Regions from separate parts of the Dactylosporangium sp. NPDC005572 genome, predicted to be linked through region 1. Evidence: riboswitches for the same ligand, from Rfam matches in the RefSeq annotation. Region 1 holds a riboswitch; each other region holds the start of a gene.
The links. Region 1 has a riboswitch for cyclic di-AMP ahead of ABZS66_RS28835 (hypothetical protein). Riboswitches for the same ligand answer to the same signal wherever they lie in the genome.
Positions count from the first base shown of each region.

Region 1 (7,425 bases):
TTGACCGGGTCCCGAACCGAGAGCCGATAGGGGTGCGAGCCGGCTGATGGTCATCGTGTTGCGCAACGCGGACGACGTCCTCGGCTGGGCCGGCCTCCTGGTGGACCCGGCCCTGCACGCCGCGGTGGCCCGGCTGCCCGAGCCGTCCCGCGCCATCGCGGAGCTCCAGCTCGGCTGGTCCGACGGCCCGCGCGGCAACGGGGCGCACGAGCGCTCGGCCCTGACGCTGGTCAGCGCCGACGCCGTGGGTGGTGACCCGCACGACGCGGTGCCCGCGGCGGTCATGATCGAGCTCGTGTACCACTGGGCAGCGATCCGCCGCGACCTCTACGACGGCGACCTGTCCCGCCGCAAGCGCCCGACCGCCTGGAGCGTCTTCGGCGCCCAGCGGGCCGCGCTCGGCGCCGAGGCGCTGCTCGCCCTCGCGTTCGACGTCGCCGGCACCGGCACCCCGGCCCGGGTCGCGCCGGGCCAGTTCCGCGGGCCGGCACACGACCGCGCCGCCCCGGTCGCGGGCAGCACCACGGTCCGCATCCTCGGCGACACCGTCCAGCAGCTCCTGCACGGCCAGCACACCGCACTCGCCCTCGGCGGCGGCCCGACGGCCGGCAGCGACCTGCTCCGCGACTGCCTGAGCTCGGTCGAGCAGCGCGCCGGCGCCGTCTTCGGCTGCGCGTGCGCGCTGGGCGCCCGGGCCGGCGGCGGCACCCTGGCCCAGGTCGACCAGCTGCGCCTGTTCGGCGTGCGGCTCGGCCTGGCCGTCCAGTTCACCGAGGACCTCACCGGCATCTGGGGCGACCCGGCCGAGACGGGCCGCCCGCTCTACGCCGACCTGCGCCGGCGCCGCCGCTCCCTTCCGGTCGCGGCGGCCCTGGCCGCGGGCGCGACCGAGGTCGCGGAGCTGCTGGGGAGCAAGGGCCGGCTCACGGACACCGACCTGGAGCGGGCGGCGAAGGCCATCGAGCAGTCGGGCGCCCGGGCCTGGTGCCGCCAGCAGGCCGACGACCTCCTGGCGCAGGCGCTGCTCGCCCTGGACCTGGCCACCCCGTCGGCTTCGGCGGTGGCCGAGCTGGTGGCCCTGGCCCGCCGGGCCACCCGCCACTCGCCGTAGCCCGCGCCACCCACCGTCGCGAGCGCCCACCGCAAGCGCCTACTACCGCCGCCGCCGCCGCGAGCGCCCGCCGCCGCCCGCCGCAAGCACATGCCGTTCCGATCTTGGAGTTGTGGTCCCGGAAATATCAGATATGAGCGATAAAATCCGGGACCACAACTCCAAGATCGCGCAGGTCTGGCGCCGACGCGGGTCTGGCGAAGGTGCGGTGTGGCGCAGCGCGGTGTGTGGCGCAGGTGTGGTGTGGCGCAGGTGTGGTGTGGTTAGGAGAGGGCCGCCACGATCTGTTCGGCCTTCGCCGCGTGCTTCTGGTAGGCGCCCGGAAAGGCCGACCGCTGGACCGCCTGGGCCGCGGCCGTCACGCTCATGCGCTCCCAGCCCCGCACGCGCGACAGCGCACCGTAGAACAGCATCGCCGAGTGGGCCGGGTCCATGAGCTGTGGCACGGTGCCCCAGCCCTGGCTGGCCCGCTGCTGGAACAGGCCGACCGAGTCGTGGTCGCTCGACAGGCCCTCGTGCGGCAGCCGCAGCGACGACGGCACGGCCTTGCTCGCGACGTTGTACAGGCTGCTCTCCTGCATCGCCGTCGCCACCGCGACGACGAGGGCGCGGCGCGGCATGCCCTGGGCGCGGCCCTGGCGCACGATGGTCGCGGCGTTGTCCATCTGGCGCTGGTCGAGGCCGGCGACCGGCCGTGGCTTGGCCGGCGCGGCGGCGGGCGGCGCAGCGGAGGTCGCCGGGGCCGGCGGTGCGGCCGGCGGGACGGTGGGCACGGAGGTCGGCGGCGCCTCGTAGGCGGCGTACGCCGGCAGTGCCATGAGCTGACTGTCTACAGTGGACGTGCCGGAGCCGGCCGCCAGCAAGGTGACGGACAGCGCGGCGATCGAGGCGGTGCCGGCCCGGACGGCCAGCCCGGGTCGGCGATGGCGTGGATGGAACTGGCGTGGCAGAACTCTCACGGAAACGGTTCCCTCAACAGACGAATGAGCGCAGGAGTCATCGGCACGGCACCGTGGAGCAAGGTGCCGCGCGAAATCGCGAAACAGGAGCCGCTAGGCGGGGCTCACCCGTCTGAGGGGAGGACGGCGCAGGGCCGTCGGAGAAGCATCTGAACGAGCATGCTGACGCACGAGCCTGAACTCCTTCCGAGGCCGCCTACCGGGTTAGCTGACGGGTTCGGGCGGGAGGATTCGCCCTACCACGGGCCGGCTGGGAGGCCGGCGCGCGGATACACCCCAGAACTACCTGGGTCCCCGGCTCGCGAACGGATCGCGACTCGACGGCGCCTGCCCGGCGGCACCAACCCGGCGCCCGTCGACCGGAGCAGACGACCCGACACTACTGGGCGTTATCCGGCCCGGCCAACCGCAGCAACGGGATCCCACCCGGTGCACCCGCATGCTCACCGAACGCGGTCACCCGACCGGTCACCCCGGACGCGTGTCGATGGCCCTTGACCAGGTACATCGCGCGATCGGCGGCGCGCAGGGCCGCTCCGGCGTCGGCAATCGTGGCATCGATCACGGCCACGCCGACGCTGACGCGTACGCGCAGAGCGTGACCTTCGTGACCGATCGGCGCGGACACGGCGCGCTCGACCCGGTCGACGAGCGTGGCGAGGTCGTCGGCGGGGACGTCCCCGGTGAGGATCACGAACTCGTCGCCGCCGAGCCGGGCCACCGTGTCGGTCGGGCGGACCAGCGACACCAGTCGCTGGGCGACCGCGACGAGCACCGCGTCGCCGGCGTCGTGGCCGAACGTGTCGTTGACCACCTTGAAGTCGTCGAGATCGCAGAACAGCAGCGCACCGGTCCCCCCGCCGGCGGCCGCCCGGTGGACCGCGGCGTCCAGGGGCGCGGCGAGCGCCTCGCGGTTCACCAGGCCGGTGAGCGGGTCGCGGGACGCGCGGCGGACCAGGTCGGCCTCGGCCGCCTTCCGGCCGGTGATGTCCTGCACCTGGGCGATCGCGAACGGCGGCGGGCCGGCGACCACGGAGACGGTGGCCGACACCCACACGATCTCGCCGTCGCCGCGCACGCAGCGCAGCTCGTAGTCGTGCATGGCGGCGCCGCCGAACGCGCCGGTCAGGACCGCGCGGCCCTCGTCGACGTCGTCGGGGTGGATGAGGTCGGCGAACCGCATGCTGAGCAGCACGTCCTCGTCCCGCCCGAGGAGCCGGCACAGGGCGGGGTTGACCCGGTTCAGCCGGGTGCGGTCCGGATCACCGGATGCCATCCCGATCATGCACATGCCGGTGCCGGCGCTGTTGAAGGCGAGCCGGAACGCGGCCTCGCTGGCGGCGAGCTGCCGGCGCTCGCGGCGCAGGGCCTCGACCAGGTTGGCGTTGTCGATCGCGATCCCGGCCTGCGCGGCGAGCATCTCCAGCAGCTCGCGCTGGAACGGGCCGGGCCGGCGCCCGTCGGCCGGCAGGTCGACGCCGAGGATGCCGACCAGCTCGCCGCCGGGGGCCCGCAGCGGCGCGAACAGGGCGTCGAGCGGGTGCCAGGCGTCGTCGGCCTCCGGGGCGCCGGGGACCTCCGCGGGCACCCACGACGGGATGGCGTCGCTGAACCGCTCCTGCGGGAGGTACCGCAGCTGCCCCCACCGCTCGGCCCGCTCCAGGTAGCCGTCGAGCTCCTCCGCCGGGTAGCGCACGCCGAGCAGCGTCTCGCGTGCCTCGTCCGACCCGGCGATCGCGACCGCCTCGTACACCTTGTCCGGATGGAGGTAGTTCACCACGGCCACGCCGAACCCGACGCCGTCGACCACGGCATCGACGATGAGCTGGAGCGTCTCGGCGAGCGTGACACCGGTGTTGATGCGTCCCGTGATCCGGTACACGGACCGGATGGCGGCCATCGCCATGTCACGATCTCGCTCCACCGCGCGCCCACCCCGGTCCGGCTGACCTTGCACCAGTACATCGACGCATCAAACGCGACCTGAAGCAAATGTCTCTCGTAGGGTGGAGCCCATGAAGATCACGCTGAACTCCGGCGCCGAGATGCCCGCGCTGGGTTACGGCACCTATCCGCTCAAGGGCCGGGCGGCGACGGATGCGGTACTGCGAGCGCTGGACCTCGGCTATCGCTTGATCGACACCGCCGCGTCGTACGGCAACGAGGACGCGGTCGGCGCCGCGCTGCGCGAGAGCGGCCTGTCCCGCGCCGAAATCTTCGTGACGACCAAGCTGCGGGGCAGCGACCAGGGCCGCGCCGCCACCCGGCCCGCCCTGGAGGCGTCGCTGACCCGCCTCGGCCTCGACTACGTCGACCTGTACCTCATCCACTGGCCAATGCCGGCCGTCGGCAAGTACGTCCAGTCGTACGAGGAGATGGTGCGCCTGCAGCAGGAGGGCCTGATCCGCTCGGTCGGCGTGTCGAACTTCCTGCCCGAGCACCTCGACGCGGTCGTCGCCGCGACCGGCGTCCAGCCGGCGGTCGACCAGCTCCAGGTCTCGCCGTCGTTCGCGCGGACCGGGATGGTCGATGCGGTCCAGCACCGGGGCACGGTCGTGCAGGCCTGGAGCCCGCTGGAGCGCAACACCGGCATCCTCGACCACGGCGTGGTCACGGAGATCGCCGCCCGGCACGGCGTCACCGGCGCCCAGGTCGTGCTCCGCTGGCTGCTGGAGCGGGGCATCACGGCGGTACCGCACTCCGGCAACGCCGAGCGCCAGCGGCTCAACCTCGACGTCGAGGGCTTCACGCTCGGCCCGGACGAGGTGGCCGCGGTCACCGCCCTCGACTCGGGCCGCTCCCCCAAGCAGGACCCGGCCACGTGGGAGGAGTTCTAGCCGTTCAGGTACGCCAGGACGGCGCGCACCCGGCGGTTGGTGTCGTCGGCGGGCGGGAGGTCCAGCTTGCCGAAGATGCCGGTGATGTGCTTCTCGACGGAGACCGGGGCGAGGAACAGCGCGGCGCAGATCGCCGAGTTCGACAGGCCCTGCGCCATCAGGTCGAGCACCTCGCGCTCGCGGGCGGTGAGCGCCCCGACGCCGTGGTGGCGGGCGCCGCGGGTGAACAGCTGGCGCACCACCTCGGGGTCCATGGCGGTGCCGCCCGCGGCGACCCGCTCGATCGCGTCGAGGAAGTCGTCGAGCGCGGTGACCCGGTCCTTCAGCAGGTAGCCGACCCCGCCCCGGCCGTCGGCGAGCAGCTCGGCGGCGTAGGCGCGCTCGACGTACTGCGACACGATGAGCACCTTCGTGTCCGGGGCGGCGGCCCGCAGCTCCAGCGCCGCCCGCAGGCCCTCGTCGCGGAACCCGGGCGGGAGCCGGACGTCCACGATGGACAGATCGGGCCGGTGCTCCGCGACCGCGGCGAGCAGGCCCGGCGCGTCGGCGACGGCGGCCACCACGGTGTGGCCGGTGTCGGTCAGCAGCCGCACCATGCCCTCGCGGAGCAGGAGCAGGTCTTCGGCGATCACGATGCGCATGGGAACTCCGCGTGCAGGACGGTCGGGCCGCCCGGTGGACTGTCGATGGTGAGCGTGCCGTCGAGGGCCTCGACCCGCCGCCGCAGCCCGTCGAGGCCGGACCCGGCCGGGTCGGCGCCGCCGCGGCCGTCGTCGGTGACGCGGACCCGCACGGCGTCGCCGGCCCGGGCCAGGGTGACCGTGCAGCGGCTCGCTCCGGCGTGCTTGGCGGCGTTGGCGAGGCCCTCGGCGACGACGAAGTAGGCCGCCGACTCGACCGCGGCCGGGTACCGCTCGGCGTCGCCGTCGACGGTCACCTCGAGCGGGCTGTCGCCGGCCAGCGCGGCGACCGCGGCGTGCAGGCCGCGGTCGGTGAGGATCGGCGGGTGGATGCCGCGCACGAGCCGCCGCAGCTCCGCGAGGGCCTCGTCGAGCTGCCGCCGCGCCAGCCCGATATCGGCACCGACGTCCGCGCCACCGGAAGCACCCGCCGCGGACGGGCCCGCCGCGGACGGGCCGGCAGAAGCGGCGGTGCGCAGCTTGCGGGCGGCCAGGGCGAGGGTCATCCCCGCCGCGACGATCCGGGCCTGCGCGCCGTCGTGCAGGTCGCGCTCGATGCGGCGCAGCTCGGCGGCCTGGGCGTCGACCACCCGGCGGCGGGTCGCGGCCAGCCGCTCGGTCTCCTCGACCAGGCGCCGGTGCAGGCCCGGCGCCAGCAGCGCCCGGGCGGCGGCCGCGACCAGGCCGGCCAGCCACCGCACGAACCAGGCGGCCGGCGGCAGCACCGCCAGGCCGAGCACCACCAGCGCGAACCGGCCGGGAACGGTCGTCATCAGCGGCCGGGCCGGGAACGGCGCGTGCGGGTTCGGCACCGCCCACAGCCACAGCGGCGCCAGGATCGCGCCCAGGTCGACCGCGGTGACCACGACCGCGGCGACGCCACCGGCCAGGCCGAGCGGGAACAGGGCGATCAGCCAGGCCAGGTCCCGCCAGGTCGCCGGCTGCGCGGCGGTCGCCAGGACCCGCTCGCGGAGGCTGCGCCCGCGCACCGGGACGTACGGCGAGCCGATCGGCGCGCCGAGCACCCAGCCGGCCCGCCGGCGCTCCAGCCCGGCGAACCGCCGGGTCACCCAGGTGGCGCCGAGGAACACCGGGGCGCCGAGCTGGGTGACCGACAGGACCGCGGTGACGAGGGTGCTCACCACCGCCCACACCAGGCCGGCGACCCCGGCGACGAGGCCGCCGGCCAGGTAGGCGAGGGCCTTGACCGTCCGGAGCAGCACCGGCCCGATGCTACCCATGATCAACGGGACCGGACGGCGAACCGGGTCGGCAGCACGCCCGCCAGCAGGCCGAGCCCGCCGACGGTGCCGAGCATGGTGAGGTACGTGCGGGCGTCGGCGAACAGCCGCAGCGTGCCGTCCTGCGCGACGCTGAACACCCCGGTGACGACGCCGGTGACGAGCGCGCCGAGCAGCAGCCCGACGGCGACCGTGATGAGCGCCTCCCGGGCCGCCAGCCGGTGCAGCTGCCCGGCGGTCGCCCCGGCCAGCCGCAGGTCGGCGAACTCCCGCCGCCGGCCGGCGGCCGCCATCGCGAACGTGTTGACGACCGCGATCGCGGTGAATCCCAGGGAGACGACCACCATCAACTCCCAAGCGCCCTGCTGGTCGGCGTCGGAGGACACGACCGCACCGGACAACGACGCACCGCCACCCCACAGCCACACCGGGCCGGTCAGGCCGACGGCATCGTGGGCCGCCACCAGCTCGGCCGGCAGGACCAGGTCACCGAAGCCGCGAGCCCGGTCGTAGACGGCGGCCAGTCGCAGCGGTACCTCGGTGCCGTCGGCCAGCCAGACGGGAACGGTGTCGCCGACGTGCCAGCCGTAGCCGTCC
Region 1 covers NZ_JBEXCY010000068.1:15,350-22,774, reverse strand. The annotation lists gene ABZS66_RS28840 (polyprenyl synthetase family protein) at 47-1,111, shown strand; gene ABZS66_RS28835 (hypothetical protein) at 1,375-2,070, opposite strand; cyclic di-AMP (ydaO/yuaA leader) riboswitch at 2,249-2,403, opposite strand; gene ABZS66_RS28830 (diguanylate cyclase) at 2,450-3,994, opposite strand; gene ABZS66_RS28825 (aldo/keto reductase) at 4,086-4,907, shown strand; gene ABZS66_RS28820 (response regulator transcription factor) at 4,904-5,548, opposite strand; gene ABZS66_RS28815 (sensor domain-containing protein) at 5,536-6,810, opposite strand; gene ABZS66_RS28810 (ABC transporter permease) at 6,831-7,425, opposite strand, start outside.

Region 2 (7,425 bases), on a different contig from region 1:
ACCCAGGTCATCAGATGGGGGCGAAAAGTTCCGGAAAGCGCGGGTACGCCGTCATCACCTCGCGCATGACCCGGCGAGGCTTCCCCGATTGTGCGGCGCTACCGCGGGGCGATGGTTACTGCAACCCACGCCGCAATCCGACCGGCTGGGCGGCGGCAATCCGCCGGTCGCGCCGACGCCTATCGCTGCGACGGCCGGCCGAAGTCGACCCGCACCGTCTCGAAGCCCTTGAATCGCTGCGCGGTCGCGAACGTCGTGTAGATCCGCCGGTCGGCCTTGGTCAGTTCGACGTCGTCGGTGAACGGGGTGAGCAGTGCCCGGGGCCACAGGCGGTGGTTCGCGATCATGTTGATTTCGGCGCAGAGCATCACCACGAGCGCTTGCAGATATATCCAGGCGAGAGCGGCGAGTACGAGTCCGAACGTGCCGTAGAGCGCGCTCGCGTGGCTGAGCCGGGCGGCGAGGTATCGAGTGCCGATGGTCTGCAATGCCATCCAGAAGGTCGCGGCGATCAACCCGCCGGCGATGACCTGGCGCACCCGCAGCTTATGGGCGGTCAGCAGCTGCATCGCCGCGGTGAACAGGCCGGCATTGATCACGAATGTCAACAGGTAGCCGAAGAGCTGCAGTCCCGGCCCGGACCGGCCGGTGAGCTCGTGGGCGAAGGCCAGGAACGTCGTCGCCGCCGCCGACAGCAGCACCGCGCCGCCGAGCATCAGCAGCAGCCCGAGGCTGCGCAGCCGGGACCGGATCGGATTGGGCTGTTCGTTGCGCGAGATGCCGTAGATGTGATTGAACCCGGCCTGCGCGGCCTGCATCGCGCCCAGTCCGCCGTACAGGGCGCCGAGGATGCTGAGCACCAGACGCGTGCCGCTGCCGCGCAACCCGCTGACGTTGCGCTCCAACTCCGGCCCGATGACCGGCAGATCCCCCACCGCCGTCTGCACCAGTTGCTGGTGCAGGGCAGGGTTGGCCTCCAGGAAGAAGCCCAGCGCAGTGAGGAACAGCAATGTCAGCGGGAACAGCGAGATGAAGCCGTAATAGGTCACCATCGCCGCGAGATACGGACCACGGTCGTCGACGAACTTGTAGACCACTGCCAGCGGGAATCCCAGCCAGGCGTGCCGGCGCTGGTAACGATCCAACCACGCGACCACGGCGACCACCTACCCCGTCGCCCCAGCGTCACGCCCGGCTGTCCGATCCGTCGCCGCGTCGAGCGCCACCACGTCACCGGTCCGCAGTGCGGGCAGACCGGTTCACGCGGTGTCAGACGGCGCGGGGCCGGGCGCAGCGTCGTGGGTGTGGTAGTCACCCGAGAAGGACACCGGCGGCCCGGCGACGGCGGTGAACTCCTTGCCGTAATGATGCGCGGTCACCGGATCTCCCCGTCGCACGGAGCAAGTGACGCGATGCTCTTCGATATCAACATCGAGCACCGACCCGTGGACGAGGAGCGGAGAACGCAGGCGACGCCGGCGCGGGTGGCCGGCGGGACACCCGATACAACGATCGTCACTCCTCCCGAGCGAGGCGGTTCGGCGACGAAGTGATGACCGTTGCATCGGTACCGAAGGACGGGGCCGATGCAACCGGCAATCTGAGAGGACGCATCATGAGCGATCTGATAGCAATCGGATACCGCGACCTGACCACGGCAAACGCCGCCAGGGAGAAGATCATCGACCTGCAGCGGCAGGGACTCATCACCGTGCGCGACGCCGCTGTGGTGGACGTTGGTCCCGACGGCAAGATCCGGCTGCATCAGGGGGCCAGCGCGACCGCTGTCGGAGCCGCCGGTGGGGCCTTGTGGGGTGGCCTCATCGGACTGCTGTTCTTCGCGCCCTTCCTCGGCATGGCAGTCGGTGCGGGCGCCGGCGCGATCGCTGGAAAGGCCACCGACGTCGGGGTCGACGACAAGTTCATGAAAGATGTCGGCGCGGCGATGCAGCCCGGCTCCGCGGCACTGTTCCTGCTCGTCGACCAGGTTACCGTCGACAAGGTCGTGGCGGAGATGGCGCCGTACCAGTTCGGTGGCAAGCTGCTCCGCAGTTCGCTGAGCATGGAGGCGGAGCAGCGCCTGCGCGACGCCATCCAGGTCCTGCATCTGACACCCGCGTGATGAGCGAACGGCGTGTATCGGTAACCGGGTGAACGGCGGACCGCCGACGGCCGTGACGGGTGTGGTGCCCTCACGCCGTCGACGGTCCTCTCGTCCGCCGATCGCGGCAGGGATGTCCAGAAGGGTCGTTCAGGCGCTGCAGGGGTGTGGCTGATCACCCGCATGAACGCCCGTCATAGGTCGCGCCTTTGAGGTCGGGACGGTCCAATTGCGGCATTAGGCTCAGCTCATGATCGGGGCTGGGGCGTGGGCAATGCTCGCCGCCGCGCCGTTGCTGATCGGGGCCGTTTTCGCACTGATGGTCAGGGTGCCGCCAACGGTCGTGGGCGACGTCATGGGTTTCGGCGCCGGGGCGCTGGTGGCCGCGCTGGCCTATGAGCTCATACCCACTGGCCGCGTCGCCGACTGGCTGGTCTGGGTCAACTTCGGCATCGGCGCCCTGGTCTTCTACGGTCTGCACAGCGTGTTGGAACGTCGATCGGCGACCGGGGCCGGAGCGGGCCAGTCGATCGCCCTCGGAGCACTGCTCGACGGTGTCCCGGAGTCCATCGTTCTCGGTGTTGGCGTGGCCGTCGGTGGGACCGTCAGCATCGGCTTCCTCGTGGCCGTGCTCGTATCGAACGTACCCGAGAGCCTCTCGGCGACCGCTGACCTGCGCAGGACCCACTCCGCCGCCTGGATCTGTCGACTCTGGGCGGCCATCGTCGTCTGCTCAGGGCTGGCCGGCGCCCTCGGCTACGCCCTCGCGTCGCACCTTTCCAACGTGGACGGACGCTACGTGCAGGCGCTCGCCGCCGGCTCTGTGCTGACGATGCTCGCCGACTCGATGATGCCTGAGGCCTTCAGCCGGGGCGGTCGCCGGATCGCGCTGCTGACGGCGCTGGGATTCGCGGTCGCTGCCTTCCTCACCACGCTGGACTGAACGCTCACGGCGGCGACGGCTCACGGCCCGGTTCCGCCGCACAGCGGATCGCCAAACCCGCGCGCCCGTGACATCGACGTTGTTCGGTAGCGACTCACCCGGGGCGGGGGATGGGCATGTGCATGGGGTGTACGACCCTGAAAGGGTCGGAAGGTAGGCGATAACCATGTCGTTCGGCGAGATTCTGCTGGCAACCGTGTGGTTCATGTTGTTGTTCGCCTGGATCTGGTTGATGGTCGTGATCCTGACGGATCTGTTCCGGGATCCCTCGACCTCGGGCTGGGCGAAGGCCGCCTGGACAGTCTTCCTCATCGTCCTGCCGTGGATCGGGGCGTTGACGTACATAATTGCGCGGGGCCGGTCGATGAACGAGCGGACCGCCGCGCGGGCCCGGCAGCAGGAGGCGCAGATGCGGCAGTATGTGCGCGAGGCCGCCGGCGCCCCGAGCGCCCCGAGCTCGGCGGACGAGCTGGCCAAGCTCGCCGATCTGCGGCAGCGTGGCGTGCTGACCGAGTCGGAGTACGAGCGGGCCAAGTCGGCGCAGCTCGGGTTGAGCGGCAACATGCGCCAGCGGGCCTGATCCCGAGGTAGGGCGATGACCACCGTCCCGGTCCTGGCCGTAGGGGCGTTCGAATACCGGCACCCGGGCCATCAGCGGGACCTGGATGAGCAAAGGTCGGCCGAGACCAGACCGGCCAGCCGACCGATCGATGTGCCGCCGGCGGTCAGGCCGCCCAGCTCGTACAGGCCACCCTGGCCGGCCCACATCGTGACGACGACCAGCACGCTGGACGCCATGGCTGGACCCACGAGGTCGCGCCACCACGATCGTGCACGGTTGCCGACCGCCGACCACGCCGGCGATCAGTACGAGTAACCACGCTGGGAGATCCAGTCGGCCAGCTTGGGGATGCTCACCCAGTAGGTGCCGTCGCCCCTGGGGTTGGCCGGATCGGCGATCTTCACCGTCTTGCCGCCGTCCTGGTATCCGACGAGGGTGAGGTAGTGCCCACCTTCGTAGGAGTGGACGACACCCGCGTTGTCGGTGAGATGCCCGGCGATGTTGGCGACGACGGCCCGCCCGCCGCCGATGGTGTTCACCACGTCCGCCTGCAGTTGGGCCGCCTGCGCCGACGTCGCCGGGTAGGCCGGGATCTCCCTGGTCCGGTACACCGTCTGGCCGTTGCCGAGCACGCTGTTGAGCGCCCGGCTGACGTCGAAGGCCGAGTTCGTCCCGCTGGTGGTGGTGCCCAGCAGGTCAGCGGCCTGGCCCTGGCTGACGGCATGGCCGGCCGCCGTGAGCGCGATCCGGGTGGCGGCCGGCCCGCAGTAGTAGTAGTTGGGCTGCAACTGGAACTGGTACTCGAGGACCTTCGTCGACGGGGCCGGCACCGTCGACTGCGCTGGCGCATCAGTGAGGTGCTGGTCCGCACCGTGCCCGGCCACCGACTGCTCCGCCGGCGCTGCACCGGCCGAGGCGCTGCGAGCGGACGGCGGATCGCCGAGCTGACTGAGCACGATGCCGACCGAGGCGGCCGCGGCAAGCAGCGCACAGGAGATCACGGCCGCTCTCGGATGACGCGCGGGCGCCGAGTGCCGGGCCTGCCGACGTCGTACAGGTACAAGGTTCATTGCGACTCTCCAGGGCTTCGACCGGGGCGATCGATCGGTCGTCGGCGCGCGCGGACGGCCCGAACATGCTGGGCAAGGGCGCGGTTCACCGTCGGCACGCGGCGGCACCGCCAGGTGCCTGATCACGTTCAGGGCAGCGCACGCCGCCACGCCGCAGCGTGCGGGGCGCGTGATGACACATGGCGTCAGCGCTGATGGCGAGCGGTTGTCCAGCAAACGCGCGGCGGTGTGGTCGCCCGCCGCATCGCAGCGATCCGCACTAGCGTCCTGCCGTTACCGATCGGCGTGCGGCCGCGCGAGTGCGCGGCTGGCGAGGGCTGCTGCGGTGGGGGTTGAGCCGGCTGTGCACAGGCATGTCTCCTTACGCGTCCGCCTACCGGGTTAGCTGACGGATTCGGGCGCGAAGGTCGCCCTACCACGGGCCGTCGGCCCGCGGATTCACCCCAGACTTGCGGTGGGTCCCCGGCTCGTGCGTGCACGACTCAGCGGGCCCGTCCCGGCGCCACCTGTTGTGAGCACGAACCGGGTCAGGCGACCCAAGACGTTACGCAGGGCCACCGGCCCTGCCAAGGCCCGCTACCTGGAAAGAACCGCAGTCGACGCGCTCCCGCGTCGTCGGCTTCACGACTCGTCAGGCCGAGGCCGGCCGAGCCACCGCCGGGGCTGCCGGCGGGGCGAACAGCGTCCCGCGGAGGCTGCCGCGGACGGTGCGGGCCGCGACGACGGCCCAGGCGGTGAGCAGGACGGCGTAGCCGATGACGGCGGCCACTCGGAACAGGGCGGCGCCGGTGTGCAGGGCGAGTCCTGAGGTGCCGGTGACGACGGTGCCGATGGGGAAGGTGAACGACCACCAGGTCAGCGAGAAGGGCAGGTGTTCGCGGGCGGTCTTGATGGTGACGGCGGCGGCGATGCCTGCCCAGAGCAGTGCGAAGCCCCAGACCGGCACCCCGTACACGACGCCGAACAGCTGCAGGGCGTGTGCGTAGGGGCCGGGGAGGGCCTGGTCGGCGACACCACCGAGCAGGTTCGCGGCGGTGATCGACTGACCGAGCGGGCCGAGGACGATCCACAGGGTGGGCACCATCCGGGCGGGTCCGGTCCTGTGCTGGGCGAGGCGGTTCCAGATGACGGTGATGATGATCAGCGAGGCGATGAGGCTGAGCCCGAACATGGCGTAACAGAGCAGGATCAGGGTCGTTCGGGGCTGCCCGGCCGGGGTGTACGGCACGAGCAGCGCGCCGGTCGACGCCGACACCATCGGCGGCACGACCGGCATCAGCCAGCCCCCGAACGCGCTGCGCGCATCGACGTCGTGGTGGCGGGTGAACTGCAGGTACGGCACCCACGCGGCGGTGGCGAGCCCGGCGGCGGTCCCGGCGAGCCACAGCACCCAGTCGGCGGCGACCGCGGCGCCGACGCCGATCAGGTCCCGGCCGAGCAGGAGGGTGCCGGCGCCGACGGTGAGCATCGCCATCGGCGGCGCGCCGTAGAAGTGCGCCATGACCGGGTCGGCGTGGTGGCCGCGGGCCGTGGCGGGGTGGCGCCGCCAGTGCGCCACCGTGGCGGCGGTGAGCCCGACGAGCAGCAGCGCGGCGCACGCCCACACGACGACGGCGAACGTGCGCAGGCCGGGCAGGTGCAGGGGCAACGACGCGGCGGCGGTGGCCACGATGCCGGTGCCCATGATCGACGCGTACCAGTTCGGGGTCAGGTTCGCCAGCAGGTCGCGGGGGTGCGCCAGGTCGGTCAGCACCCCGAACCGGGCGAGCCGGTGCGCCGGCCCGTCCAGGGTGCCTGGGTCCCGGCGTGGGTCGGCGGGCCGGAGACCGGCCGGTTGGGGCAGCGTCGAGGTCCTCACACCCCCACGATCGGATCCGCTCGCGCCGGCGGGTAGCCGGGTTGCCGTTGTGGAGTCACAACCCGGGTTTGTGGCTCGTTACCATGGTTGCTTGTGGGATTGAGTGCGCGGATGCCGGAACTCGGGTCGCTGGAGGTGCTGCTGGCGGTGGCCCGCACGGGCAGTCTGAGCGCCGCGGCCCGCGAGGTCGGCCTGACCCAGCAGGCGGTGTCCGCCCGGATGGTCGCCCTCGAAGCGCAGACCGGGGTCCGGCTGGCGACCCGCACCACCCGGGGGACCGAGCTCACTCCGGCCGGGGTCGTGGTCGCGCAGTGGGCCGACCGGCTGCTGCACGTCGCGGCCGAGGTCGACGCGGGCCTGGCGGCGTTACGCGACGACACCCGCGCCCGGGTCCGGGTCAGCGCGAGCCTGACGGTCGCCGAGCAGCTCCTGCCGGGCTGGCTGGTGACCCTGCACGCCGACGCCCGGCGCCGCGGCGTCGTCCCGGTCGAGGTCGTCCTCGAGGCCACCAACAGCGAACACGTCCTGGAGCAGGTCGCTGCCGGCCGCGCCGACCTCGGCTTCGTCGAAGGCCCGCACCCGCCCCGTGGCCTGCGCAGCCGGATCGTCGCCCACGACGAACTGGTCCTCGTCGCTGCGCCGGAGCACCACTGGGGCCGCCGCCCCGCCGGGATCGACCCGGCGGAGCTGGCCGGCACCCCGCTCGTCTCCCGCGAGCCGGGATCCGGCACCCGGGAGTCGCTGAGCGCCGCGCTGCGCACGGTCCTCGGCGACCACGTCCGGCAGGCACCCGCCGTGCTGGAACTGTCGACCACCGCCGCCGTGCGCGCCGCCGTCCTGGCCGGCGCCGGACCGGCGGTGATCAGCCTCCTCGCCGTCGGCGACGACGTG
Region 2 covers NZ_JBEXCY010000028.1:3,561-10,985, reverse strand. The annotation lists gene ABZS66_RS16650 (YhjD/YihY/BrkB family envelope integrity protein) at 180-1,157, opposite strand; gene ABZS66_RS16645 (glycosyl hydrolase family 65 protein) at 1,260-1,565, opposite strand; gene ABZS66_RS16640 (DUF1269 domain-containing protein) at 1,616-2,122, shown strand; gene ABZS66_RS16635 (hypothetical protein) at 2,352-3,044, shown strand; gene ABZS66_RS16630 (SHOCT domain-containing protein) at 3,211-3,624, shown strand; gene ABZS66_RS16625 (hypothetical protein) at 3,696-3,842, opposite strand; gene ABZS66_RS16620 (C39 family peptidase) at 3,909-4,607, opposite strand; cyclic di-AMP (ydaO/yuaA leader) riboswitch at 5,032-5,174, opposite strand; gene ABZS66_RS16615 (TDT family transporter) at 5,308-6,534, opposite strand; gene ABZS66_RS16610 (LysR family transcriptional regulator) at 6,646-7,425, shown strand, end outside.
Region 2: another riboswitch for cyclic di-AMP. It lies ahead of ABZS66_RS16620 (C39 family peptidase); the one in region 1 lies ahead of ABZS66_RS28835 (hypothetical protein).

Region 3 (7,425 bases), on a different contig from region 1:
CGGCGGCCTGGTTCGCGGTGGAGTGGACCAGGACCCGGCGCAGGTGGTGGACCGGGTCGCGTTTGCGGGGTCCGGGGATGTCCATGACGTCCTCGACGACCCGGTAGCCGCCGCGCCGGTCGGCGGGCTTACCGGCGTCGCGCAGTGCGGTGTAGTCCACCGGCACCGCCCGGGCGGGATCGAGGGAGGCGAACAGCCCAGCCGGGACCCGTTTCGCGGCGAGGGGTGCGATGAACCCGACGCCGGCGCCGCTCATCGCGGTGATGTTGCCGTAGGACAGCAGTTTCGAGTCCCCGACCAGCAGGAACCGGCGGGGTCCAGCCAGGACCTGCAGGCGTTGCATCGCCTCGACGACCTGGGAGATCTCTCCAGCGCCACCGTCGTAGGCCTGGTGGAAGATCGGGACGCCGCCGTCGGAGGCGACCGCAATCCCGGCCTGGATCTGTTTGAGATCGGTGCGGCGGTCTTTCGGATGTCCCCACCCCGGCGCCGGGAACCCGTCCTCGACGTCGTCGTAGGCGCCGTGCAGCGACACACTGGTCATGTCCCAGTGCAACCTGGCCACGTCGACCCCGAACGCTGCGATCGCCGCCGCCCCCACCGATCCGACGATCTGGTCCAGTTGTGGGGCGATCGCGTCCAGCGCCCGAGCAAGACGGTCATCACCGAACACCGCGGCCGGAACCCCGTAAACCTCTTCAACCGCCCACGCCGACGCCCACGCCGAGATCCCGACCATCGCCGACGGGTTCGTCAACCGGTTCGCGATCAGCACCTCGATCACCTGCCCATGCGTCGCATGAGCAACGTCCCGGACCGGGCAAACCCGGTCGATGACCCCCGCGATGTCCAGACGGCGGGAGAACTCCGCGATCACCGGCAACGACCCCAACCGCTTCTCCAGCACCGGTACCGCCACAAGCTCCGCCCGCCGCCCACCCACCAACCGACGACCCCGAGAACCACCACCAACACCCATCCACAAACCCAACCACCCCAACCCGCCACCACGCACAACCATGTGCGAAAGACGGGTCTAGTCAGTCCGCCACGGTCAGGACGATCTTGCCCCGGGCCCGGCCGGCCTGACCCAGCTCGTGCGCCTTGGCGGCCTCCTCCAGCGGCAGGACCGTGTCCAGGGCCACGCGCAGCTGCCCGGTGGCGACCAGCCCGCTCAGGGCCCGCAGGCCGGCCTGGTCCGGCTCGACGATCATGAACCGGGCCCGCCTGCCGGCGGCGGCGGCCGGCTCGGCCAGGGCCGCCTCGGCCGGTGACGCCAGCGACACGACGATGCCGCCCGGGCGGAGGGTGCGCAGGGAGCGCGGGCCGTACTCGCCGCCGATGGTGTCGACGACGATGTCCACATCGGACAGTTCGGCGGCGAAGTCGGCCGTGGTGTGGTCGACCAGTTCGTCGGCGCCCAGCCCGCGGAGGAACTCGTGGTTGGCCGCGCGGGCGGTGCCGATGACGTATGCGCCCTTCGCCTTGGCCAGCTGTACCGCCAGATGACCCACGCCTCCGGCGGCGGCATGCACCAGGACGCGCCGGCCCGGCTGGACGTCGGCGAGGTCGACCAGCGCCTGCCATGCGGTGAGGCCGGCCAGGCCCAGGCCGGCGGCCTCCACGTGGGACAGGGTGGCCGGCTTGGGCGCGAGGTGGCGGGCGGGCGCGGTGAGGTACTCCGCGTAACCGCCGGCCTCGTGGGGCAGGCGGGGCATGCCGAACACCGCGTCGCCGGGCCGGTGCACGGCGACGCCGACGCCCACCGCTTCGACGACGCCGGAGACGTCCCAGCCGAGCCGCACCGGCCGGCCGAGCAACCCGCCGCCGGCGCGGTGCCAGTAGTCCGTCGGGTTCACGCCGGCCGCGTGGACGCGGACGAGCACCTCGCCGGGTCCGGGCTCGGGCTTGTCGGCCTCGACCAACTGGAGTACCTCGGGGCCGCCGAACGTGACCTGATCGATTGCGCGCATGTGGAGTGCCTTTCGGATTGGTGTGCCTCAACCCTGCCGATCGGGATCCCGATCATCGAGTGGCCAGATCGCCAAGATGTGCAAAGATCTGGCCATGCCTCATCGCGTGGTGGTCCTGGCCCTCGACGGCGTCTATCCGTTCGAGCTGAGCATCCCGGCCCGCATCTTCGGCACCGCCGCGGATCCGGACGGCGCCCCGCTGTACGAGGTCATGACCTGCAGCCTCGACGGCCGGCCGGTGGCGACGAGCGCCGACTTCGCGGTGACCGTCCGGCACGGCGCCGAGGTGATCGACACCGCCGACACGCTGGTGCTGCCGCCGTTCGTGTGCGGGCCGGAGGGTCCGCGCGACTGGCTGCCCGACGGGATCGAGGCGGCGCTGCGCCGGGTGCGTCCGGGGGCGCGGATCGTCTCGATCTGCTCGGCGGCGTACGTGCTCGCCTCGGCCGGCCTGCTCGACGGCCGCCGGGCGACGATGCACTGGAACGACGCCGAGCACTTCCAGCGCACGTTCCCGGACGTCGTCGTCGACGCCGGTGTGCTGTTCGTCGACGACGGCGAGATCCTGACGTCGGCCGGGGTCGCGTCGGGCGTCGACGTCTGCCTCCACCTGCTCCGCCGCGACCACGGCAGCGCCGCCGCAAACCGGGTCGCCCGCCTGTGCGTCGTGCCGCCGTGGCGGGAGGGCGGCCAGGCGCAGTACATCGAACGCCCGGTCCCCGAGGCCTCCGCCGCGACGACGTCGGCGACCCGCGAGTGGGCGCTGGGCCGGCTTGGTCGCCCGATCAGCCTGGCCGAGCTGGCCGCGCACGCCCGGATGAGCGTGCGCACGTTCTCCCGCCGCTTCCGCGACGAGGTGGGCCTGACCCCGGGCCAGTGGCTGATCCGCCAGCGCGTCGAGCACGCCCGCCGCCTCCTGGAGACGACGGACCTCCCGGTCGACCGCGTGGCGGCCGAGTCCGGCTTCGGCACGGCCGCGTCGCTGCGCCTCCACATGAGCGAGACGATCGGCGTCTCCCCGACGACGTACCGCAACACCTTCCGCACCGCGGCGGCCTGATAGAGTCGCAGCGCGATCCGCGCATGAGGCGCGCGATCCCCGAGTGCTCGAAAGAGTGAAGCCTGTGATCCCGGCGGTCCCCAGCGGCCTCTGCCGCTGACATCTGCCCTCGCTTCGCCTTTTCTTCCGAGCCCTCGAAAGGGTCATCTCACCATGGATCTGCGCATTCAGCGCGCCGTTGTCGCCAACCTGTGCACCCGCCTGAACGCCGTCGAGTCCGGCCCGTTCGTGCTCGGGCTGGACCACGGGACCGACAGTCCGCACATCAACTACGCGACGCCGGTTCCCGGCGCCGAGATCACCGCGGCCGACGTCGCCGACCTGGTCACGGCCTTCGCCGGTCGGCCGCCGCGGCTGGAGTACGTCACCAGTTGCGCCCCGGAGCTCGAGCAACTGCTGCTCGACGCCGGGTTCGCCGTGGAGGCCCGCAACGAGTACCTCACCTGCATGCCGGCAACGCTCGTCGCGCAGCCCGTTCCGGCGGGCTTCGAGCTGTTCGTCCCGGAGACCGACGGTGAGATCGCCGGCATGATCGCGGTCCAGAACGAGGCGTTCGGTTCGCCCGGCGACGCCGGGCCCGCGGACATCGACCGGCAGCGCCGCGTCAGCCTGCGCGGCGGGGTGTTCGTGGGCGCCCGCACCACCGACGGCCGGTACGCCGGTGGCGGCGGCACGGTCGTGCCCAGCGACGGGATCTGCGAGGTCGGCGGCATCGCGGTCGGCGCGGCCCACCGCCGTCGGGGTCTGGCCGGGGCGATCACCGCGGAGATCGCCGGGCGGCTGTTCGAAGCCGGCGTCGAGGTGGCCTGGCTGGAGGCCGGCGGCGACGACTCGTGGCGGGTCTACGAGCGGGCCGGCTTCCGGCCGGCCGGGCAGCGCCTCTACATCGCCAGATACTGATCGTTGCCGCCCATGCCGATCCCCCTGAGTACGCCTACTCAGGGGGATCGGGTAGGCGAGCCCATCCGTCGACCGCCGCCGGCGGGAAGGATGACGGGCATGCGAAGGACACTGACAACCGCGTGGGCCGGTCCGTCGAGGGGGCGGACCGGCCCACGAGGCGGCGTCGATCAGCCCGGGCGGCCGTAGCCGTAGAGCGGGTCGACGTCGATCGGGGCGACCTTCACCACCGTGCGGCTGTTCGGGGCGTGGATGATCTGGTTGTTGCCGATGTAGATGCCCACGTGGCCCAGGCCGTTGTAGAAGACCAGGTCGCCGGGGGCCAGCTGGCTGCGGCTGATGTGCTTGACCTTGCCCCACTGCTGGGCCGCATTGTGCGGCAGGGTGACTCCGGCGGCCTTCCAGGCCATCATCGTCAGGCCGGAACAGTCGAACGTGTTCGGGCCGGCGGCACCCCAGACGTACTTCTTGCCCAGTTGCGCCCAGGCGTAGGAGACCGCCTTGCCCGCCTGGCCGGACACCGCGGGGGGCGGGCCGGGGTTGGTGGTGGTCGGGGTACTGGCGGCCTTCTTCTTCGCGGCCTCCTCCGCGTTCACCTTGTCCTGCAGCGCGTCGAGCCGGGCGATGTCCGCCTCGATCTGCTTGCGCCGCGTCTCCAGCTCGCCCTTCTGGGTCTGCTGGGTGGCGAGGAGGGTGTTGAGCCGCTGCTGCTCGGCGTCGTAGGCCTTCTTCGCGGCCGTGAACGTGTCGAGCTCGATCTGCTGGTTGTGGGAGATCTGCTGGAGGGTGCCGAGCTGGTCGACAAAGCCCTCCGACGACCCGGCGCCGAGCACCACCGACAGCGTGCGCAGGTGGCTGCCCGTCTTGTACGCCGACACCGCCACCTGCTCGACGTTGACCTGGGCCGCGGCCATCTGCGCCTGGAGCGGGCGCAGCTTGGCGTCGAGGTCGGCCAGCGCCGTCTGGGTCGCGGCGAGGTCGCCGTTGACCTTGTTGTACTCCTCGACGATCAGCTCCACCTTGCGGTTGCCGTCGTCGATCTGCACCTGGATCTCGGCCGCTGTCGGGTCGGCGTGGGCGGCGCACGCGGGCGCCACGACCGCCGCCACCGTCATCCCGACGAGCAGAGCACGCAGGAGCGTTCGTCCGTTGGACACGGCGGATTCCTTCTTCCGGACCGCCTACCGGGTGAGCTGACGGGTTCGGGCGAGAAGAAGGCGCCCTACCGCGGCCAGTCGCGCCACGGATTCACCCCGTGGGCGATCGCTCGCCCAGGTGGGTCCCCGGCTCGGCCGCCGGTGCCCGGGGGACGGGCGCCGGACCGCCGACTCGGCGGCGCCCGTCCGGGCTGCCTCGGGCGAGGCGGCGACGTCCGATCGGGCCAGCCAAACGTAACGGGAGGGTATCGACGGGCGGTACCGCCCTAAGACACTCTTAATGTGGAGCACAGGACCAGCGCCGACGCCGCGGCGACGAGCCCGGCCGCGACGAGGACGAGCCCCGGCAGCGGCACCGCCAGGCTCCAGGCGAACAGCGCGGTCGCCACCGCCGGCACACCGGCCTCGGCCAGCGCCGCGATGCCGGTCAGCGCACCCTGCACGGTCCCGTGCTCGCGCTCGTCGGTGGCCGAGGTGATCCACGTCTGGACCGCGTTGCCGCCCAGGGCAGCCACCGCGCCGAGCCCCATCAGCGGCACGATCCACGCCGGCCCGGCCAGCCCGAAGCCGGCGAGGCTGACGGCTCCGGCCCATGCTGAGACGATGGCCGCCCGGCGTACCCCGAGTCGCCGCACGTACGGCCCGGACAGCGTGGCCGAGCAGAGGGCGCCGAGCAGCGCGCTCGCCGCCAGGACCGCGCCGACCTTGACGGTGTCCCAGCCGAACCGCGCGATCACGACGAACGTCCAGGTGACCTGGTTCGTCATCCGGGCGACGTCGGACAGCAGGCGGGACACCGTGAGGCGCCCGAGCCCGGGCCGGCGGGCCAGCGCGGCGATCGCCCCGACCGGGTTGGCCACCGTCCAGGCGATGCTGGTGGTCCGGTCACCGGGCCGCGACTCGGGCAGCACGAACGCGCCGTACAGGGCGTTGGCCCCGGCCAGCCCGGCCGCGACCAGGAACGGCAGCCGCAGGTCGACGGCGCCGAGCACACCACCGAGCACCGGCCCGGCGACGAACCCGACGGAGAACGCCGCGCCGACGAGACCGAACGCCCGCGGCCGCTCAGCCGGCGGCGTGACGTCGGCGATGTAGGCGTTGACGACGGTCGTGGTACCGGCGAGGGCTCCCGCGGCGGCATGCGCGACGAGCATCGGGCCGGGCGCGCCGGCCAGGGCGTGGGCGAGGTAGTCCAGGCCCAGCAGGGTGAGCGCGCCGATCAGCACGGGACGGCGGCCGTAGCGGTCGGCGAGCCGGCCGAGCAGCGGCGCGGCCAGGAACTGGGTCACGCCGAAGCTCGCGTCGATCCACCCCGACCAGTGGGCGGCGGCGACCGGGTCGCCGGTGACGGCGGTCATCAGGCTCGGGACGACGGGCACGACGATGCCGAGACCGAGCATGTCGATCACGACGGTGACCAGCAGGAACGCCAGCGCGGGCGGGCGGCGCAGGGACACGTGCTCCTCCAGAAGCGTGGGTGACCCCACCCGTCCGGAAGCACGGAGGATGAACATATCGCGGCCGTCAAATGGTTTTTTTCCGGCACGCTCCGGGGTACACGATCGACATGAGTAGCGTCTCGAACCCCGCCACCGTCGAGCAGTGCCTGCGCGTGGGCGCAGGTTTCACCCAGGGTGACCGGAACTGGATCACCGAGCAGTTCGGCCCGCTGGACGCCCGGCTCGCGTCGTTCAATGCGGACGCGACCGAACTGGAGATCTCGGTGAAGGACCGCCAGTCCCCCGGCCAGAAGGTCACGCTGGAGTGCTGGACGCCAGGCCTGGACAAGATCGTCACCGTGTCGACCGAGGACGACCTGCACGCCGCGGTCATGGACGTGCGCGATGACCTGCGCCGCCGCCTGACGGACGCCAAGACCCGCCGAGACCCCCGCAAGAGCTAACACGCCGCCCACGCCTGCCGCCCGGCGCCGCCAACTGCGGCACGCCCCCCGCGATCTTGGACTTGTGGTCCCGGATTTATCGCTTTTATCGGACATTTCCAGGACCACAACTCCAAGATCGCGGGGGCTCCCGGCGCGGCGCGAGGTCGGGGAGGGGGCGCCGACCACGGCGGGGCTTCCGGCGCGGCGCGGCGCCGACCATGGCGCGGCGTGGGGCGGGGCAGGGCGGGGCTCGCGGCGCGGCTTGCAGCGCGGCCCGGGGCAGGGCGGGCAGGGCGGGGCCGACCGCGGCGCGCCGGTCGCTCACGGTGCGCCCGAGGAGCCCGGGCGCGCCGGTCACGAACGCGGCCGCCGACGGGGCCGCGGGGTCGCTTCGTCCGGCGTACGCCGCCAGGACCGGTCGGCCTCGGCGTGCCACCACTTGGGCCGCGG
Region 3 covers NZ_JBEXCY010000076.1:32,877-40,301, reverse strand. The annotation lists gene ABZS66_RS30850 (IS1634 family transposase) at 1-979, opposite strand, end outside; gene ABZS66_RS30845 (NADP-dependent oxidoreductase) at 1,041-1,973, opposite strand; gene ABZS66_RS30840 (helix-turn-helix domain-containing protein) at 2,068-3,033, shown strand; gene ABZS66_RS30835 (GNAT family N-acetyltransferase) at 3,187-3,933, shown strand; gene ABZS66_RS30830 (NlpC/P60 family protein) at 4,104-5,090, opposite strand; cyclic di-AMP (ydaO/yuaA leader) riboswitch at 5,096-5,244, opposite strand; gene ABZS66_RS30825 (MFS transporter) at 5,357-6,547, opposite strand; gene ABZS66_RS30820 (HPF/RaiA family ribosome-associated protein) at 6,658-6,993, shown strand; gene ABZS66_RS30815 (hypothetical protein) at 7,330-7,425, opposite strand, start outside.
Region 3: another riboswitch for cyclic di-AMP. It lies ahead of ABZS66_RS30830 (NlpC/P60 family protein); the one in region 1 lies ahead of ABZS66_RS28835 (hypothetical protein).

Region 4 (7,425 bases), on a different contig from region 1:
CGGAAGTCTCCCTAAAAAGAACGTTCGTTCGTTCACTTTGAGCATGCGACCCCGAGCCGAGGTCGTCAAGAATGAACGTTCGCTTTACGACCGTGACGCCCACTACACCGCACCCAAGATCGAGGCGGACCGCCCGGGGAGCACCCACCCGGCGGCCCGCCACCCGTGGCCACACCGCGCCACCACCACCCACCGCGACGCCGCACCATCCGTCGCCGCGCTGCAGGCCGCGAATCGCCCGATCACCCGCGACGGCTGCCGGCTGCGCACCCATGATCAAGGGAAACTCGTGGTCGCCATAGCAGCCAAATGCTTCCCACGATCATGGAACGCCAGGCGCGTGATCGCCGTTTGGGCGCGTCTGCTCCGTGACCGAGCGGGTCCTCAGGCACGCGGGCCTTCCGCGCGGGCGACCGCCCGCGGGTTCTTGGCACGACGGCGATGGCAGCGTCTTCTCGGCGGGACGAATGTCGCGCCGAGAAGAGCGTTGTCTGGCGGGAGCGACGGTCGTGCGTTGCGCGGACCCGAGTCAGAAAAGCATCAAATTACGCTCAGATGGACGTGATTCGTATGGTCGCTGGACGGGTCGCCGTTGCCGCCGCTGTACGCGTGCCAGCCGGCGGCCGGGGTCCATACCTGGCGGAACCAGATCACGTAGAGCACGCCCAGCGCGCTCGCGTTCTTGACGAAGAAGGCCGCCAAGTTGTTGCCGTAGGTTCGGTCGCCGCCGCTGGCCACGCCGCCGAAGCCGCTGGATTGGGCGGCGAAGTCGCAGGCTCGGCCTTTCGGGTGTTCGTACGGGCCCGACGGGCGGAAGCAGGAATAGTATCGCTTGAATCCCGCTTCGTGCGCTTCCTTCACCGCGTGGATCATGCGCGGGGTGATGCAGCCCTTGGTCGTCGTGGGGTCGTCGATGATGCATTTTTCGGCGGGCCACGAGCCGTCGGCGTTGCGCGGGGCCGGGTTGGCGAGCGGTGAGTTGGCGTTCACGTAGCCGTCGGCCCTGCCGTTGCCCAGTTTCGTCAGGGCGGTCTCGGCGTCCTTCTTCTTCTTGCCCATGATGTCGGTCTGGGCCTGCTGCTTGGCGACCTCCTCGTCGCTCGCCTTCTTGGCGGCGGCGAGGTCGGCCTGCAGCTTGTTGAGGCGGGCGATCTGGCGGTCGTTGTACCGCGCGATGGTGTTCACCAGCACCGCCCGGTCCATGAACTGCTCGGGGGAGTCGGTGGTGATGAGCGCCGACGTGATCCGGATGCCGCCCGTGCGGTACGAGGCGGCGGCGATGAGATTGACCGACGCCTGCACCGGCGCCATCTCGCGCTGCATGGCGGCCATCTGCTCGGCGAGCTCGGCCTGCTTCTTCTTCGACGTCTCCAGGATCGCCTGGGCGTCGAGGAACTCGCGGTTGGCCTGCTCGAGCTTTTCGCCCAGCGTCATGTTGGCGCTGCCCTCGTCCGGCGGCGCGGTCGGATCGCCCGGTGCGGCCGACGCGGGCGTGGCCCACGCACCCACCGTGACGAGCACCGCAGCCAGCAGGAGTGCCGCCCGGCGTCGCATATTGATCACTTTCTGTCCCTCCGCGCACCGCCTACCGAGTTAGCTGACGGGTTCGGGACGGAACAGTGGCCCTACCGCGAATGCGGATTCACCCCAGAAATCGGTGGGTCCCCGGCTCGGTCGAAACCGATTCGGCGGCGGATCCACTGGCACCGAGGGGCGCCGCCAGGCGAATCCGGGCTCAGATTACCGAATCGTCACCGGATTGCGCAGGACCGAGAATGCCTACCACTCAACTACGGACGGTAGCCAGCTTGCGGGTGCCCAGCAAGGCGATCCAGCCGAAGGTCAGCCCTAGGGCGACAGTGACCACCATCGTGAGGTTGCCGGTCGGCAGCACGCCGGCGACCTGCTCGGCGAGCGTGCCCAGGCCGACGTACAGCCCGCCCCAGAGCACCGAACCGATCGCGGCGGTGCGCAGGAAGCGCCCGTAGGGCATCCGGAGGCCGCCCGCGGCGAGCGGGACGAGCGTGTTGACGAACGGCAGGAATGGCGCGGTCACCAGGATCCGGCTGCCGCCCTCGCGGACGACCCGGTCGGCGGTGGCCCACCGCTCGGCGCCGACCCACGCGCCGAAGCGGCCGCGGCGTAACCGCTCGCCGAGATACCGCCCGGCGAAGAAGGTGATCGACCAGCCGGCGAGGCACCCGGCGACGACCCAGCCGAGGCTGGTGAACGGGTCGACCGAGCCCGACGTGGTGAGGATCGCGACGTCCGCCGGCACGAGGATGCCGATGAGCGGGATCGCGTCGAGGAGCATGACCAGGCCGAGCGCGAGGCCCAGCAGGGGTCCCGGTACCGCTTCGAGAAAGGTCATGCAAGGACGGTATGGCTGAGCGTATCTGCCGCACATCAGGGAGCGACCCCGAGCAGACCCCGAGACCGGGGTCATCCCCAGGGTCGGCGTGTCTGATTCGGCCATCGACGGTTGCTTTGCTAGCGTCCCCGCTAGCAAACGGCTAGCGGGAGAGATCCACTTGGACGCGACAGAGAAGACGGTGGCGATGCCGCCGCAGCGGCCGCGCTTCGAGCGCGTGCAGCTCAACACCCGGGTGCGGGTCGAGATCGAGCAGATGCTGCAGCGGTTCGTCATCGATCACAACACCACGGTGCAGAGCTCCGTGGACCTCGCGCTGGCCGAGTTCCTCGCGGCACGGGGATACCCGCTGCCCGCAGCGGATGACGGGAGAAACCGGTGACGACGCCGGGCATTGGCCAACACGACGCCGACCTGCAAAAGACCGTTCGACGCACCTCCTACATGCGCCAGCTGTTCTACGTCGTGGTTCTGCTGGTCGCACTGGCCGGGCAGGTGACCGGCGCGGTCCAGGCCCTCGGCATCCCGCTGATCTGGGCCATCCCGGCCGTCGCCGCGCTCGAACTGGGCGGCATCGTGGTGCTCGCCAACGCCGACGTACGGCGCCGGCTGGGCGAGCGGGCGACCGCGTCGCGGTTCCTGTCGGCGCTCATCGCCGCGTTCGCGGTCGCGTTCAACTGGATGGCCCACGACGACAAGCTGCTCGCCGGGTTCTTCGCCGGAATGTCCGCCCTGGGGTACCTCGTGTGGCTCATGCACACCGAGAACCAGCGCCGCGACCGGCTGCGGGCCAAGGGCGACCTGCCACCGACCACACCCGCGTACGAGGTGGTCGGCCACTGGATCCGCCACCCGTGGATGACCCTGCGCGCCAAGAACCTCGCCAAGGCCGACACGAAGCTCGGCCTCTACACCTCCCTCGCCGCGGCCCGGGCCGAGAAGCGCAAGGAGCAGCGCACGGCGGCCATCGCCAAGGTGCTGCACCGCAAGATCCGCTCAGCCGTCGACCCGACGACAGCCGACATCGCCGTCGCCGTCTACGACCTCGACGAGATCGCACTGCGGCTCGCCAACGGCGCCGACTACGACGGGCTCACCGCGCTCATCGCCGCCGACCTGGCACCGGCCCGGCTGGCCGCCAACGGCGTCGTGGAGCAGCCCCCGGGCCGGGAGCGGGAGATCGCGCCTCCGGAGCCCGAGATCATCGACACCGAGGAGCAGCTCGCACTGCCCGAGGCCGCGACGGTCATCCCGGTCTCGGCGCCGCCCAGCGTCTCGCCCCTCGGAGAGCTGCGGACCGAGATCGAAGGCATCCTGCCGCCGCAGCGCAAGCCGCGCAGCCGGTCGGCCGTCGCCGAGATCACCGAGATCGCCGAGGAGCCGACGCTCAACCCGCCGCCCATCGTCCGGGACGGATCGCTGCGCAGCCAGGTGCACCAGCTGCTGCACGAGCACATCCCGCCCGGCGACCAGCGCGACGTGGTGCAGCTGACGACGTTCGTCGGCGACCTGCTCGACCTCGACGACGTCGAGCGGCTCACCGCCTCCAACTACGTCCGCACCTGGAAGCGCGAGGTTGACGCCGGCCGCCGCGCCGCGGTCAACGGCCGGCACCTGGAGGACGTCATCCCCGCCAAACGGTAGGCAGCGCGGTGAAGATCCGGGCCACGGCTGCCGATCAGGCAACCGTGGCCCGGCTGCCGATGTCGGTGCAGAACGTGGTCAGGGGCGGCGGGCCGACCAGCCGAACGGGTCGGGGCGCAGGCCGCGCTGGATGCCCACGATGGCGTCGCGGATGGCCGTCGTCACCGGGCCCTCGTTGCCGTCGGCGATCGTGAACGCGCCGTCCTGCGTGCGGGCCGCGCCGATCGACGTGATCACCACGCCCGTGCCGCTGGCGAACGTCTCGCGCAGGGTGCCGTTCTCGGCGTCGCGGCGCCACTCGTCGAACGAGTACGGACGCTCGGCCACCGTGTAGCCCAGGTGCTCGGCCAGGCGCAGCACCGAGTCGCGGGTCACCCCGGGCAGAATCGAGCCGTTGAGCGGCGGGGTCACGATCGCGTCGTCGTACACGAAGAAGACGTTCATGCTGCCCGACTCCTCGATCCAGCGGTGCTCGACCGCGTCGAGGAACACGACCTGGTCGCAGCCGGCCTCCTGGGCCTGGGCCTGGGCCAGCAGGCTCGCGGCGTAGTTGGCGGCCGTCTTCACGGCGCCCGTGCCGCCCGGGGCCGCCCGCGTGAGGTCCTTCGACACCCACACCGTGACCGGCTTGGCGCCGCCCGCGAAGTACGATCCGGCGGGCGAGGCGATCACCGCGAACAGGTACTCCGACGACGGCCGCACCCCGAGGAACGGGTCGGTGGCGAGCATGAACGGGCGGAGGTACAGGCTCTGGCCGGGCTTCGCCGGCACCCACTCCCGGTCGGCCTCGACGAGCGTCCACACGGCCCGCAGGAACAGCTCCTCGGGCAGCTCGGGCATCGCCATGCGCACCGCGGTGGTGTTGAGGCGGCGAGCGTTGGCGTCGGGGCGGAAGAGCGCGACCCCACCTTCCGGCATCGCGTACGCCTTCAGGCCCTCGAAGATCTCCTGGCCGTAGTGCAGCGCCGCGGTGGCCGGCGACAGCGCCAGCGGCCCGAAGGGCACCAGGCGGGCGTCATACCAGCCCTTGGACTCCGCATACCGGATGGTGACCATGTGGTCGGTGAAGACGCGGCCGAACCCGGGATCGGCCAGCAGCGCCGCGCGCTCCTCGGCCGGGCGGCGCTCGGCGGGAACAACCTCGAACTCAAGCATTCCGAGACTGTATGCGGAACCTGAACGATCCCTAAGGAGAATCCCGATGACTGGACGGTAGCTAGAACAGATCGGACGGTGGTGCCGGGGAGTCGACCGCGGTTGCGTCGGTGATGGGCCGCGCGGAGGCGACCAACCGATCCAGGTCGTCACCGTCGACGAGGCGGGCCGGGAACGGGTCGGCCGCCGCGGCGCGGGCCAGCACAGCCGCGGGGATGCGGCCGGCGACCGCGGACCCGACCAGGATGACGTTGCCGAAGCGCCGGCCGCGCAGCACCGCGGGCTCGGCGAGCAGCACCACCGACGCGAAGACCGTCCGCAGGGAGGCCACCTGCGAACGGGCGAAGGCCAGGCCGTTCCCGTCGGCCAGGTTCGCCACGTAGAGGCCGTCGGGGCGCAGCACCCGGGCGGCCGCCGACAGGAACTCCACCGAGGTCAGGTGGGCCGGGACCCGCGCACCCCGGTAGACGTCGGCGATGAGCAGGTCAAAGCGGGCCGGGGCGGTCGTCTCCACCACGGCGCGGGCGTCGGCGGCGCGCACCCGGATGTCGGCGCCGCGGGGCAGCGGCAGCTCCCGCCGAACGAACTCGATCAGGGAAGCGTCCAGCTCGGCGACCCGCTGCGCCGAGCCGGGACGGGTCGCCGCCACATACCGCGGCAAGGTCAACGCACCGCCGCCCAAATGCAACACGGACATCGGCGCGGCCGGCGGCGCCATCGCGTCGATGACGGAGGCGATGCGCCGCATGTACTCGAAGTCGAGACTGCGCGGGTCGGTGAGATCGACCGCTGACTGCGGGTAACCGTCGATGAGCAGCGTCCAGCGGCCCGGACGCCCGTCATCAGGGCAGAGTTCCGCCACACCACCAGCGATCGACGCGACGATGCCGGCCGCCCGCTTCCGCCCACCCATGCCGTCAATCTTGCAACTTGCACCGTCAGAATCTTGGTCCGGGACAATGACTACTACGCTACGTATAGATCACAAATACCCAGACGGAGTTGTCCGGTGCACGCTTTAGGACGACGATTTGGTCGACTCTTGACTCGGTGTCCGGACCTCTGGGACCCACACTCCTCACGCGGAGGCGCGATGCAAGTACCCGCCGCATTCGAATACGCGAAGGCCACGAGCGTCGATCAGACCCTTGAGCTGCTGGCTCAGTGGGGTGAGGACGCGCGCGTCATCGCCGGCGGTCACAGCCTGATCCCCATGATGAAGCTGCGTCTCGCCCGCCCGACGGCGCTCATCGACATCAACGACGTCACGGAGCTTTCGTACATCCGCGTCGAGGGCGCCGAGCTGCGCATCGGCGCGCTCACGCGGCACGCCGAGCTGCTCGCCTCGCCGCTGGTCGAGGAGCACTACCGGATCTTCGCCGACGCCGAGAAGGTGATCGCCGATCCGCTGGTGCGCAACCGTGGCACGGTCGGCGGCTCGCTCTGCCAGGCCGATCCGGCCGAAGACCTCTCCGCCGCGTTCGCCGCGGTCGACGCCTCGGTCGTCATCCAGGGTGCGCGGGGGTCGCGCACCGTGAAGCTCACCGAGTTCCACGTCGGGCCGTACGAGACCGTGGTCGAGCCCGGTGAGCTGCTCACCGAGATCCGCGTGCCGATCCGCCCGGGCGGCGGCTCGGCCTACCTCAAGGTCGAGCGCCGGGTCGGCGACTGGGCGGTCGCGGCCGCCGGCGCCGCCGTCTGGCTCGACGGGGGCACGATCAAGCAGGTCGGCATCGGCCTGGCGGCCGTCGGCGCCGAGCACTTCCGCGCGAGCGAGGCCGAGGCGTCGCTCGTCGGCAAGCCGGCGACCGACGAGTCGTTCGCCGAGGCGGGCCGGATCGCCGCCGAAAACGCCAACCCGGTCGCGGATCAGCGCGGACCGGTCGACTACAAGCGGCACCTCGCCGGCGAGCTGACCACGCGCGCGCTGCGCGCCGCGGCCGCCCGTGCGCGGGGTCAGGAGGCCTGAAACTCATGCAGATCACCGTGACGGTGAACGGGGAAAGTTACACCCGCGACGTCGAGCCCCGGCTCCTGCTCGTGCACTTCCTGCGCAACGAGCTCGGCCTCACCGGCACGCACTGGGGATGCGACACGTCCAACTGTGGCGTGTGCACCGTGTCCCTGGACGGCGTACCGGTCAAGTCGTGCACGGTCCTGGCGGTGATGGCCGACGGCAAGCAGGTCGGCACCGTCGAGGGCCTGGAGGGCGCCGCCGGCCTCGACCCCGTGCAGCAGGGCTTCGTCCAGTGCCA
Region 4 covers NZ_JBEXCY010000116.1:130-7,554, reverse strand. The annotation lists gene ABZS66_RS38820 (hypothetical protein) at 541-1,554, opposite strand; cyclic di-AMP (ydaO/yuaA leader) riboswitch at 1,568-1,701, opposite strand; gene ABZS66_RS38815 (VTT domain-containing protein) at 1,787-2,371, opposite strand; gene ABZS66_RS38810 (hypothetical protein) at 2,553-2,753, shown strand; gene ABZS66_RS38805 (hypothetical protein) at 2,816-4,015, shown strand; gene ABZS66_RS38800 (branched-chain amino acid aminotransferase) at 4,094-5,170, opposite strand; gene ABZS66_RS38795 (fused MFS/spermidine synthase) at 5,232-6,083, opposite strand; gene ABZS66_RS38790 (xanthine dehydrogenase family protein subunit M) at 6,264-7,139, shown strand; partial or broken gene ABZS66_RS38785 ((2Fe-2S)-binding protein) at 7,145-7,425, shown strand, end outside.
Region 4: another riboswitch for cyclic di-AMP. It lies ahead of ABZS66_RS38820 (hypothetical protein); the one in region 1 lies ahead of ABZS66_RS28835 (hypothetical protein).